Regions from separate parts of the Peribacillus sp. B65 genome, predicted to be linked through region 1. Evidence: riboswitches for the same ligand, from Rfam matches in the RefSeq annotation. Region 1 holds a riboswitch; the other holds the start of a gene.
The links. Region 1 has a riboswitch for glycine ahead of ACSR9O_RS07630 (amino acid permease). Riboswitches for the same ligand answer to the same signal wherever they lie in the genome.

Region 2: another riboswitch for glycine. It lies ahead of gcvT (glycine cleavage system aminomethyltransferase GcvT); the one in region 1 lies ahead of ACSR9O_RS07630 (amino acid permease).

The regions. Positions count from the first base shown of each region.
Region 1 is NZ_CP195840.1:1,553,010-1,558,650, reverse strand. It holds gene ACSR9O_RS07630 (amino acid permease) at 183-1,562, opposite strand; glycine riboswitch at 1,865-1,921, opposite strand; glycine riboswitch at 1,925-2,024, opposite strand; gene ACSR9O_RS07625 (hypothetical protein) at 2,303-2,548, opposite strand; gene ACSR9O_RS07620 (NADPH-dependent FMN reductase) at 3,761-4,303, opposite strand; gene ACSR9O_RS07615 (antibiotic biosynthesis monooxygenase family protein) at 4,373-4,696, opposite strand; gene ACSR9O_RS07610 (TetR/AcrR family transcriptional regulator) at 4,807-5,400, opposite strand; gene ACSR9O_RS07605 (acetoacetate--CoA ligase) at 5,614-5,641, opposite strand, start outside.
Region 2 is NZ_CP195840.1:1,789,664-1,795,304, forward strand. It holds gene ACSR9O_RS08815 (DEAD/DEAH box helicase) at 1-1,186, opposite strand, end outside; glycine riboswitch at 1,563-1,650, shown strand; glycine riboswitch at 1,654-1,737, shown strand; gene gcvT (glycine cleavage system aminomethyltransferase GcvT) at 1,876-2,982, shown strand; gene gcvPA (aminomethyl-transferring glycine dehydrogenase subunit GcvPA) at 3,000-4,346, shown strand; gene gcvPB (aminomethyl-transferring glycine dehydrogenase subunit GcvPB) at 4,339-5,641, shown strand, end outside.

The DNA of each region.
Region 1 (5,641 bases):
TCAAGCATTTTTGAAAGCGCTAACAATACTATTCTAAAATATTTATTTCGAATTATCATAAGATCAACCAGATATCTTTGTTTTTTTAAAACGGACAGATTTTTTACTCACCGAGTTGGAAAATATGGAGCGGCAACTATCTGGACAAACACCGCAAATAGAATCAAAGGATTTCTTGACTCTTAATTCCCCGCTATCTCTCTCTGATTCGCCTGATCCACCTTCGTTTTGCCCATCTTATAAATCGCAATCAGCATAATGAACCATACAGGTGTAACGAATAAGGCAACACGAGTGTCGTCCGCAAGTGCAAGAACCACAAGGACGAACGCTAGGAAAGCAAGGATCAAGTAATTGGAAATTGGATAAAGTGGTAATTTAAATTTGCTCTTTTTCACTAGATCTGGCCTTGTTTTACGGTATTTCAAATGACTGATGACTGTAATTCCCCAAATAAAGATGAAACATACTGTAGAAATACTTGTAATCAAGGTAAATACACCTTCAGGCATTAAATAGTTCAAAACAACGGAAATTAAAATGACAACAGTTGAAAAGAACAATGCATTGGAAGGTACTTTTCGGTCATTAAGTTTTGCAAACGGTACAGGTGCATTTTTATCTTTGGCAAGTGAATATACCATCCGGCTTGTACTGAAGATTGCGCTGTTACATGCCGAAGCAGCCGATGTTAGGACGACAAAATTAACGATACCAGCTGCACCAGCGATACCTACAGCCACAAATACTTGGACGAATGGGCTTTCCGTTGGGATGATTGCGTTCCACGGATAAACACTCATAATGACAATAAGTGCGCCAATGTAGAAAATTATAATCCGAATAGGAATATTATTGATCGCTTTGGGGATAACTTTTTCTGGATTTTCTGTTTCACCTGCTGTAAGTCCTACAAGTTCAATGCCCACAAACGCAAACACTACCATCTGGAATGAGAGGACAAAACCATTTATTCCATTTGGGAACATCCCTTCGTGTCTCCATAGATTCGTGAAACTTGCTGCGCCTGAATCAGTGGAAAAGCCTTTAATAATCATGAAAATACCGATAACAATTAGTGCTAGGATAGCGATGACCTTAATTAATGCGAACCAGAATTCCATTTCGCCAAAAAGTTTTACGGTTGCAAGATTCATAAATAGCAGAATGACTAGTGCAATTAATCCTGGCATCCATTGCGGTACGGAAGGAAACCAATACTGAGTATAAAGACCAACTGCCGTTAAGTCGGCCATTGCGATTGAAATCCAGCAAAACCAGTAGGTCCAGCCGGTTACAAATGCAGCCATATTACCTAAATAGTCTCTTACAAAGTCAACAAAGGAATGATAGTTCAAATTAGATAAGAGCAGTTCTCCAAGTGCGCGCATGATTAAGAAGCAAATGATGCCTGTAATCATGTAAGCAAATAGAATTGATGGCCCGGCTAAATGAATAGATTTTCCTGCCCCAAGAAATAATCCCGTTCCGATTGCCCCTCCAATAGCTATGAGTTGTACGTGCCTGTTTTTTAGCCCTCTATCCAACTTTTGTTCCTGCATAAGATTTCCCACCTTCTACTTTTTTAGGCTACTTGGAATTTTCCCCTTTTAAAGGGTCAGCCTTTCAATGAGTGTGAATTAATAGCGTACTGGAGACTGTCTCACCGCTGTAAGCGTTTTCTTTGATGGGTACTGGATATAGATTTTTAAACTAAAGCTACCAACCATTTTTGAAAATATAGCATTAATTGTACAAATCAAAGGATAGATCATTTATCTACAGATCTCAATTAACACTCCTCTCTTTTTATCTTCCCAAGTACAAAAAAGGGCAGAGGAAAGATAGGTATTTTCCTACCTTCCTCTGTCCTTTTACCTGAGAGTTTAACTCCTTCGGTGGCCTATGGCTCTCTTCAGAGACGCGTCCAATTGTAGTCCTTTTACCTGAGAGATTAGTTCCTGCTTTTATAGGATTTGCTCCTTCGGTGCTAAACATTGTTTAGACTCTCCCACAATCATCATCCGCTGATATAAAGTTGTTTTAATAGTTGTATATTATCGGTTTTTAATGGATATTTCAATGATTATCTGAAAAAACTCTATTTTCTGAAATCTAAAAATGGACAAATTTGAACTTTATGATCAGGATATTTTAGAAGTTATTAGCTATGAAAAATCAAGCTTATTAGCAGCTTTTCTATGTTGTTAGAAATCCCAAACTCGCTTATGTATATGCAAAAATATCGGCATTTTTCGATTGACAATACGGCAAAATTCAAAGCCGGGAGAGGAAATAATATCTATAGTTTTAACATAATTGATGTATGGAAAAAGAGAAAATTCGAGACTCGCGAAATTCCTTGCAGCAGTAAAGATTGTCTAGGAGCTTCCTCCCTAAGTTCAACAGTATTTTCAGAAGCCTGCTCTTCTTTAGCAACTTCCTCTTTGTCCCCACCACCAACTGTATTAGCTATGATGACAAATGCTAGAACCCATCCCCACCACTTCTTTGGCTTCTTTAGCTTGAGTTTCTTTTCCTTAACCATTTTAACCTTATACCCCCTTTACAGTTTTTCTGACGGACTGATGTAAACAAAAATAGAATAACATAATCTGGGTCAATAGGGTTTATATTTATCATCACGTATCCATTTTCACAATGCTTGACGTGTTAACGAAACCATTCCCGATTCATTTTACCAGCTTCTTTTAAAACATATTCATAAAGTATGATCAAATCTATATATACTTATTATTTTTGTATATTTCTTTTATAGATAGTAAGATATTTCACTAACAAATATTCACATCAAAAAAGGGAGGTGAATACTCAACTTAGCAAGTAAATATACCATTCGAAAGAAGTTTTGCTTTAAAATAGAAAAAGTCATTGGAGCTCATAGCAACAATGACTTTATTATATAATCACTTTTCTAATATAAAAAATGAATTCCATTAATCGTTAAATAGGAATAAAGAATGTCTTAAACAATTTTTTTAGTAAATCATACAATTTAAATATACTCGTTCTAATTCCTTTGGTTTAACAGATGTATTATAAGGCATATAAAGAGAAAGTCCCAAGTACTTAAATAGATGCGCTGTATACCTGTAAACAATGCTTCATAAAACCATAAAGCTTTTGAAAAATAATTTTCTTCATTCGCGGTCATTTATTGATATTCAATTCTGGTAAAAAAAAATGTACATTCAAGACACATCTGATTTAAAGTAAGGTGAACTTGTAGCAATAACTTCATTTGTTTCAACATTGCTGTATCCGTTTCTACGATTGATCATGTTTGGTTAGTACGGTTTCCAATATAGCTTAAAATTTCTGGTGAATTGATCAATGTTTCTGTTTCTTCTATATAATACTTTTTAACGAATCAATATATTCTAAGCATGGTGTAGCTCCGTACATTTCTTTAAAAAGACTCGTTAAGGACTTTTTATTCGCAAAGTAATAGAAAGATGCGAAAGAAAATTAAAGAAACATTTACTTTTTGCCCCTTCGGGCGTTTTATGTGCCCATATAATCGCACAGTTTGTGTCAACTCTACAATAGGTCTTATAGAACTAACCAATGGTTTGTCACCATTTTCAATAAACATATTAAATATTCCGCTATACTAAATCTTTTAAACTAGGCTGAATTTTAGAAGGCCGTTTTGCTTTTTAACTGTGCATAATCCATGTAAGAGTATAGTGGCATGGCAAGGAAAGCTACTTTAAAGGCGGTTAGTAAACTATCAAGCTTATCTTAATTTTTTTAAGGCACCGCTCCATGCAATCGTTTGATCTAACATTGCATTTACATTCCCAAGGTGTAAATCAGCTGGTTTAAACGTCTTGAAGTTTTCAAAGTCTGTAAATAGCGATAATGTTGGATTTACCCGAACGTCCGCAACTAGTAATTCCCCTAAGATGCCACGCAAATGTTCAGCTGCACGGGCTCCGCCAGTTGAACCATAGCTCACGATGCCCGCAGCTTTGTTGTTCCATTCATCACGTGCGGAATCAAGTGCGTTTTTTAGGGCCCCTGTAATACTGTGATTGTATTCTTGTACGATAAACACAAAACCATCCAAGCCAGAAAGTTTTTCTGACCAAGCTAATAATCCTGGTTCTTTACCAGTGCCTTCTCCAACAAATGGCAAGTTAAAATCTACGATATCGACGATTTCATAATTTGCGTCTTTTCGTTCATCAGCTATTTCTTTTACCCAACTTCCTACTTGTGGACTTACGCGTCCTATACGTGTGCTTCCTAAGATAATTCCGATATTTAATTTTCCCAATGTTTTCTCCTCCTCGTTAATGACTGGCAAATAAATTGGTTAAGAATAAAAACCTCATAATTTGTTTGATTACATATTTTCTATCTCTTCCACTAACGTGTAGTACCCACCTTCTGTTTCTTCAATGAGATGGTTTATTTTGTTAAGATGTTCTCTAAATTCACTTTTTTCTAACCAATTTTTATGAAAATCAATACTCTCAAAGGTAGTTACCATAATTGCCTTATTATTTTCTACAGAACGATGCCAACGACTGCTGATCCAACCAGGAACACCTTGTGATCCCTTCTTAAAATTGAGTAGTTCTTCAGCTTGGATAGCAACCAATTCATCTAGTTTGCCTGGTTTAGCTGTAAATACATTAATCCATACTATTGTATTACTTGATTTCATATTCATAATCTCCTGTCATTTAACATATTTTTTTCAATTCATTAATAATTGGCATCTCTTTTTATCATTAAAGGGTGTCAGTGCTGACTGTCATTATTTTTAATAAAAAACTAGGGAGTTAAAGCCCTAGTAAATATTTGCACACTCTCAGTTATAAATGCCTCCAGGGATACGGTTGGATAGTTTTCATCGGCATCCAGGTTGTTCATAAAGGCTCCAAAATTCATCATCATGAACGACAGTGCCTGAAGCTCTGGTTCAGTGTGAATAAGCTTTCCTTTCTCATACATCGTGTTAAAATAGTTTGTTAAAATTTTCAGTAACTGTCGAGGGTGCTTTTGTGTTTTTTCTCGAAACCCAGGTAAATTGCCTTCCTCCTTGATACTTATCATAATCATTTTACGGTTACGATTCATGATTTCATGATATGTTCGACTGATCAGTTGTAAGTCTGAATGTAAGTCCCACACGATTTGCTCTTCATTAAAAAGTATTGTCATCTCTTCGGCATAATGATATCGATCAAATGCTGTTTCTAGAAGATTTAGCTTGCTTCCAAACCGACGAAACAGTGTTTTTTCACTCAAACCTGCGGCACCAGCAATTTCCTGAGTAGTAACAGCATTGTATCCCTTCTCTGCGATTAGATCGATTGCCGCCAACAGCAGCTTATCATCGGTACTTAGCTTATTACTGCTGCTCATGCTCTCACTTCCCCTGAATAGACTGTCAGTACTTACTGACTTTATGTTTTATTCTATTCAGCTGTTTTAAAATTGTCAAGGAAATATTTCCAGCAATACATATTCTTTTTAAGACGGTAGGCCAATCCAAATGATAGAAACTTATTGGGGAATTAACACCAAGCCCATTCAGGAAAACTAATAATAGACGGACCATTTTGCTCCGCCTGATTGCTAGAATATTTTTTTCTCATTCAACTCG
Region 2 (5,641 bases), 240 kb from region 1:
CATTCTGCTGTAGGTACCATTGTAGATATAGCTGAGTCGCCCGGTATTCGGTAAAGATAATGACTTTATCATCAATTTTCTTGATCAGTTCCAAAGCTTTTTCAGCCTTTGAGTTCTGAACCGTTTCATTCACTTTAGAAAATAAATCATCAAGCTTTGCCAAAAAGTCAGGGGAAGGCTGATCATATTTATTTTTCATATTCTTTAATGTATAAAAGACCGCCTCTCTGCTGCTGCATGCTTCCCTTTGGAGAGTGAGAGCCGAAAAGGCGCTTCCTTTAGAACCATCCGAAATAGGTTTGAATTTGGAAACAGCATCGTACAATGCTTGTTCCGTTGGAGAAAATTCAATGGTGATGGTCTCCACATGCCGTTTTGTCCATTCAATGCCAGTATCGGCCCGCCGGTTTCGAATCATGACAGTGTTGACAAGTTCCTTTAGGTGTTCATCTTCAATAATGTTCCGGCCTTTCCCTTTATACTTTTCTGAAAAAAGTGAGGCATTTCCCAAGTGGCCTGGTTTCAATAACGAAACGAGGTGGAAAATTTCCTCGACTTTATTTTGAATCGGAGTGGCTGTCAGGAGTAAACAAAATTTCTTTTTCAGATTTTGGACGAATTCATAGTTCTTCGTCTTATTATTTTTAAGTTTATGAGCTTCATCAATAATGATGAAGTCGTATTCCTGCTTGAAAATGATATCTCGATGTGGAGCTCGTTTCGCTGTATCAATGGATGAAATGACCACATCACAGGAGTCCCAAACATAGCTTTTTCTCTGAACGACTGCCGGTATATGAAACTTGGTATTCAATTCAAAAGCCCATTGTGTGACAAGGGAAGCCGGAACAAGGATCAAAACTTTTTTTACAAGGCCCCTAATCATATACTCTTTTAGGATCAATCCAGCTTCAATTGTTTTTCCGAGCCCTACCTCATCAGCTAAAATGGCCTTTCCATTCATCTTTTCCACCACTTGCTTGGCTGCTTCCAATTGATGGGGAAGCGGGGTTAACTGCGGAAGGTGCTTGGGCGCCTGTAAACCTTCAAAATCAGGGATGATAAGATTTTCCTCCATTTGAACCGCGAGCTTATAAAGCTCCCAGTTTCCCCATGGACCGTCATTTTCCATCTTTTGCAGAAACTCGTCATTCCATTCAGAATTAAAGGATATATTGATTTTCATAGAAATAACTCCCTCTTAAATCATATTTTCCTTAATAAAAGGTCAAAACCCGAACATTTCATATGTGAAGTAAGAAAAATATTTCTCTTCAAAAGATATTGCAGAGATAAGTTTCTTAGGGTAGGATATAAGTATATTTAGAAAATTCCAATTTCCCAACGCTACAAAGAATCTTTGTACATCGATTTTGCAGTTCGCGTTTTCTTAGTATGGGCTATAGACTTCTAATTTATCCAAGATTACTGAAGGAGACCAATCAAACGGTTTCTGAGGTTTCAGGAGAATTGGCAGAGAATGCATTCCACGATGCTCAGAGGTTTTACCGATGTTTGGTGGCTTATTCGCTTCCTTTCATTGGTAGACCATTTATATGCGGGTGAAGATAAGGGGAGAGACTACGGATGTAGCGCCGAAGGAGCAAACTTAGCAGTGAATCTCTCAGGCAAAAGAACTCTTATTGGACGCAACTCTGGAGAGCGCCGCCCGTTTTGGGACGGCCACCAAAGGGGAAAACCTATTACATAGGTAAACTTTCAGGTTTCAGGACAGAGAAAAAGCTCAAACGGGCTTTCTCTGTCCTTTTTTGTGCTTTTTTCACATCATGAATCAGGATATATCTGATGCGTAATGACAAGAAGCTTTTGATAATGAAGCCAATTAATTTAAAAAAATCTGAAGGGGGTCATTTTTTGACCGATTTAAAAAGAACACCACTATTTGAGGTTTATCGTGAATACGGAGGTAAAACGATTGATTTTGGCGGCTGGGAACTTCCTGTCCAATTTTCGGGTATAAAGGACGAACATGAAGCCGTACGTACAAAAGCGGGGTTATTCGATGTTTCCCATATGGGTGAAGTCGATGTTAAGGGTCCTGGGAGCCTTTCCTTTTTACAAAAGATGCTGACTAATGATATATCAAAGCTGAAACAGGGCGGTGCCCAATATTCCGCCATGTGTTATGAAAACGGAGGCACGGTTGATGATCTAATCGTGTATAAAAGGTCTGAGGATGACTATCTGCTCGTGGTCAATGCAGCGAACACAGAAAAAGATTTCAATTGGCTGCAAGCTCATTTATCGGAAGATGTCCAAATCAAGAATGTATCTAGTGACTATACACAGCTGGCACTTCAAGGGCCAGCTGCAGAGAAGATTTTACAAAAACTATCGGGAAATACTGCTTTAAGTGAAATTGGATTTTTCAAGTTCAAGGAAAATGTCATGATTAACGGTATCTCCACGATGGTATCCCGTACTGGATACACTGGTGAGGATGGCTTTGAGATATATAGTGACAGTGAAAATGGTCCAGCCCTTTGGAAGGCGATTATGGATGCCGGAAACGAAGAGGGAGTTCAGCCGATTGGTTTAGGTGCTCGTGATACCCTGCGTTTTGAAGCGAAACTGCCGTTGTATGGGCAGGAGCTTTCAGCAGACATCACCCCGATAGAAGCCGGGATTGGTTTTGCAGTAAAAGTCGATAAGGAAGTTGATTTTTTCGGGAAAGCCGTTCTTGCTGAGCAAAAGGAGAAAGGAGCTCCTCGCAAGCTTGTGGGAATTGAAATGATAGACCGTGGCATTCCACGTCATGGGTATAAGGTCTACAGCGGTGATAAAGTCATTGGCGAGGTCACGACCGGTACCCAATCACCAACGTTGAAGAAAAACGTGGGTTTGGTACTTATCGATAAGGAATTTTCAGTGCTGGATGCGGAAGTCGAAGTGGAGATCCGTTCCAAACGTTTGAAAGCCGTTATAATACAAACACCTTTTTATAAAAAACCACGTAAATAGAGGGGAATGGTCATTAGATGAAACATCGTTATTTACCCATGACAGAGCAAGATAAACAAGAAATGCTGAAAGCGATAGGGGTATCCACTGCTGAAGAACTTTTCAATGATATCCCTGAGAGCGTTCGTTTTCAAGGAGAATACGATATCAAGCCTGCTAAATCGGAACCAGCATTAATGAAAGAATTATCAAGGCTTGCTGCCAAGAATGCGGATCTTAAAAACTATGCCTCCTTCCTTGGTGCGGGTGTCTATGACCATTATGCACCGGTCATCGTCGATCATGTTCTATCCCGTTCTGAATTTTACACGGCTTATACACCCTATCAGCCTGAAATTTCACAGGGAGAGCTTCAAGCAATCTTTGAATATCAAACGATGATATGTGAATTGACGGGCATGGATGTGGCTAACTCCTCCATGTATGACGGCGGGACAGCGCTGGCTGAAGCAGCCATGCTTGCTTCAGGACAGACACGCCGCAAGAAGATTCTCATTTCAGGAACCGTTCATCCTGAATCAAGAGAAGTCGTGAAGACATATGCGAAAGGGCAACGCGTGGAAGTGATCGAAATTCCTTATAAAGACGGTGTGACGGACTTAGCTGCTTTAAAGGAATTGGCGAATGAGGACATTGCAGGAGTGATCGTGCAATATCCGAACTTTTTTGGCCGGATCGAGCCATTGAAGGAAATGGAAGAAATCATTCATGGCGTCAAATCCATGTTTATCGTTTCCAGTAATCCGCTTGCATTGGGAGCTTTGACATCCCCTGGTGCACTCGGTGCAGATATCGTAACGGGGGATGCTCAGCCATTCGGCATTCCAGCGGCATTCGGTGGACCTCATTGTGGATATTTTGCGGTTACTAATAAACTTGTTCGGAAAGTTCCAGGCCGACTCGTCGGTCAAACCGTGGATGAAAATGGTAAAAGGGGATTTGTACTAACGCTACAAGCTCGTGAACAGCACATTCGCCGTGACAAAGCCACATCCAACATTTGTTCCAATCAAGCTTTGAATGCGTTGGCAGCTTCTGTTGCAATGACCGCCCTTGGGAAAAAGGGTGTCAAGGAAATGGCCGTGCAAAATATTCAAAAAGCACATTATGCGAAAAAAGCAATTATGGCAGTAGGGGTGGAAGTGATATTCGACGGTCCTTCGTTCAATGAATTTATCATTAAACTGCCTGCTTCGTTTTCAGAAATCAATAAAAGCCTTTTTGAAAAAGGGATGATCGGCGGCTTTGATTTAGGGACGGTTTATCCTGAGCTGAAAGACCATATGCTGGTTGCGGTAACTGAACTTAGAACAAAAGAAGAAATTGATGCACTTGCGCAGGAATTGGGGGATCAACATGAATAATCAAGATCAATCACTCATTTTTGAAATCAGTACTTCCGGTCGAATCGGGTACAGTCTGCCAGAAATGGATGTTGCAACTATTCCGCTCGAAGAAATTCTTCCTGCCGACTACATCCGTGAAGAAGAGGCAGAACTGCCTGAGGTGTCCGAACTGGATATCATGCGTCACTATACAGCACTCTCCAAACGGAATCATGGGGTGGATTCGGGTTTTTATCCGCTGGGTTCATGCACGATGAAATATAATCCGAAAATAAATGAAAACGTGGCACGTTTCAACGGCTTTGCCCATATCCATCCATATCAAGATCCGGCTACCGTTCAGGGAGCATTGGGACTCTTATTTGATTTGCAGGAACACTTAACTGAAATCACCGGGATGGACCAAGTGACATTACAGCCTGCAGCAGGTGCACATGGTGAGTGGACAGGGTTGATGATGATTCGCGCTTTTCACGAAGCGAATGGCGATACAGAACGGACGAAAGTGATTGTACCTGATTCTGCACACGGTACGAATCCTGCCTCTGCCACTGTTGCCGGACTTGAAACGATTACAGTGAAATCCGATGAAAATGGATTAGTCGACCTTGAAGATTTAAAGCGTGTTGTCGGACCTGATACGGCGGCCTTGATGCTGACGAACCCCAATACATTGGGATTATTTGAAGAAAACATCTTGGAAATGGCACAACTTGTCCATGATGCAGGTGGGAAGCTTTATTATGACGGAGCCAATCTGAATGCAGTCCTTTCAAAAGCACGCCCGGGTGACATGGGCTTTGATGTGGTTCACTTAAATCTCCATAAAACATTCACGGGTCCGCATGGCGGCGGCGGTCCGGGTTCTGGTCCTGTAGGTGTGAAGTCGGACTTGATTCCTTACTTGCCTAAACCTCTTATAATTAAACAAGGTGAGCAATTCGCTCTTGATTATGATCGTCCGCAATCCATTGGCAGGGTAAAACCTTATTATGGTAATTTCGGGATTAACGTGAGGGCATATACGTACATTCGTTCAATGGGGCCTGATGGCCTTAAAGCCGTCACCGAAAATGCGGTCATCAATGCCAATTATATGATGCGCAAGTTGGAACCTTATTTTGACTTACCATATAATCGTCATTGTAAGCACGAATTCGTATTAAGCGGACGCCGGCAAAAGAAATTGGGGGTTAGGACTCTTGATATAGCCAAAAGATTACTGGATTTCGGGTATCATCCTCCAACCATTTACTTCCCGTTGAACGTGGAGGAAGGAATGATGATAGAACCGACTGAAACCGAGTCAAAAG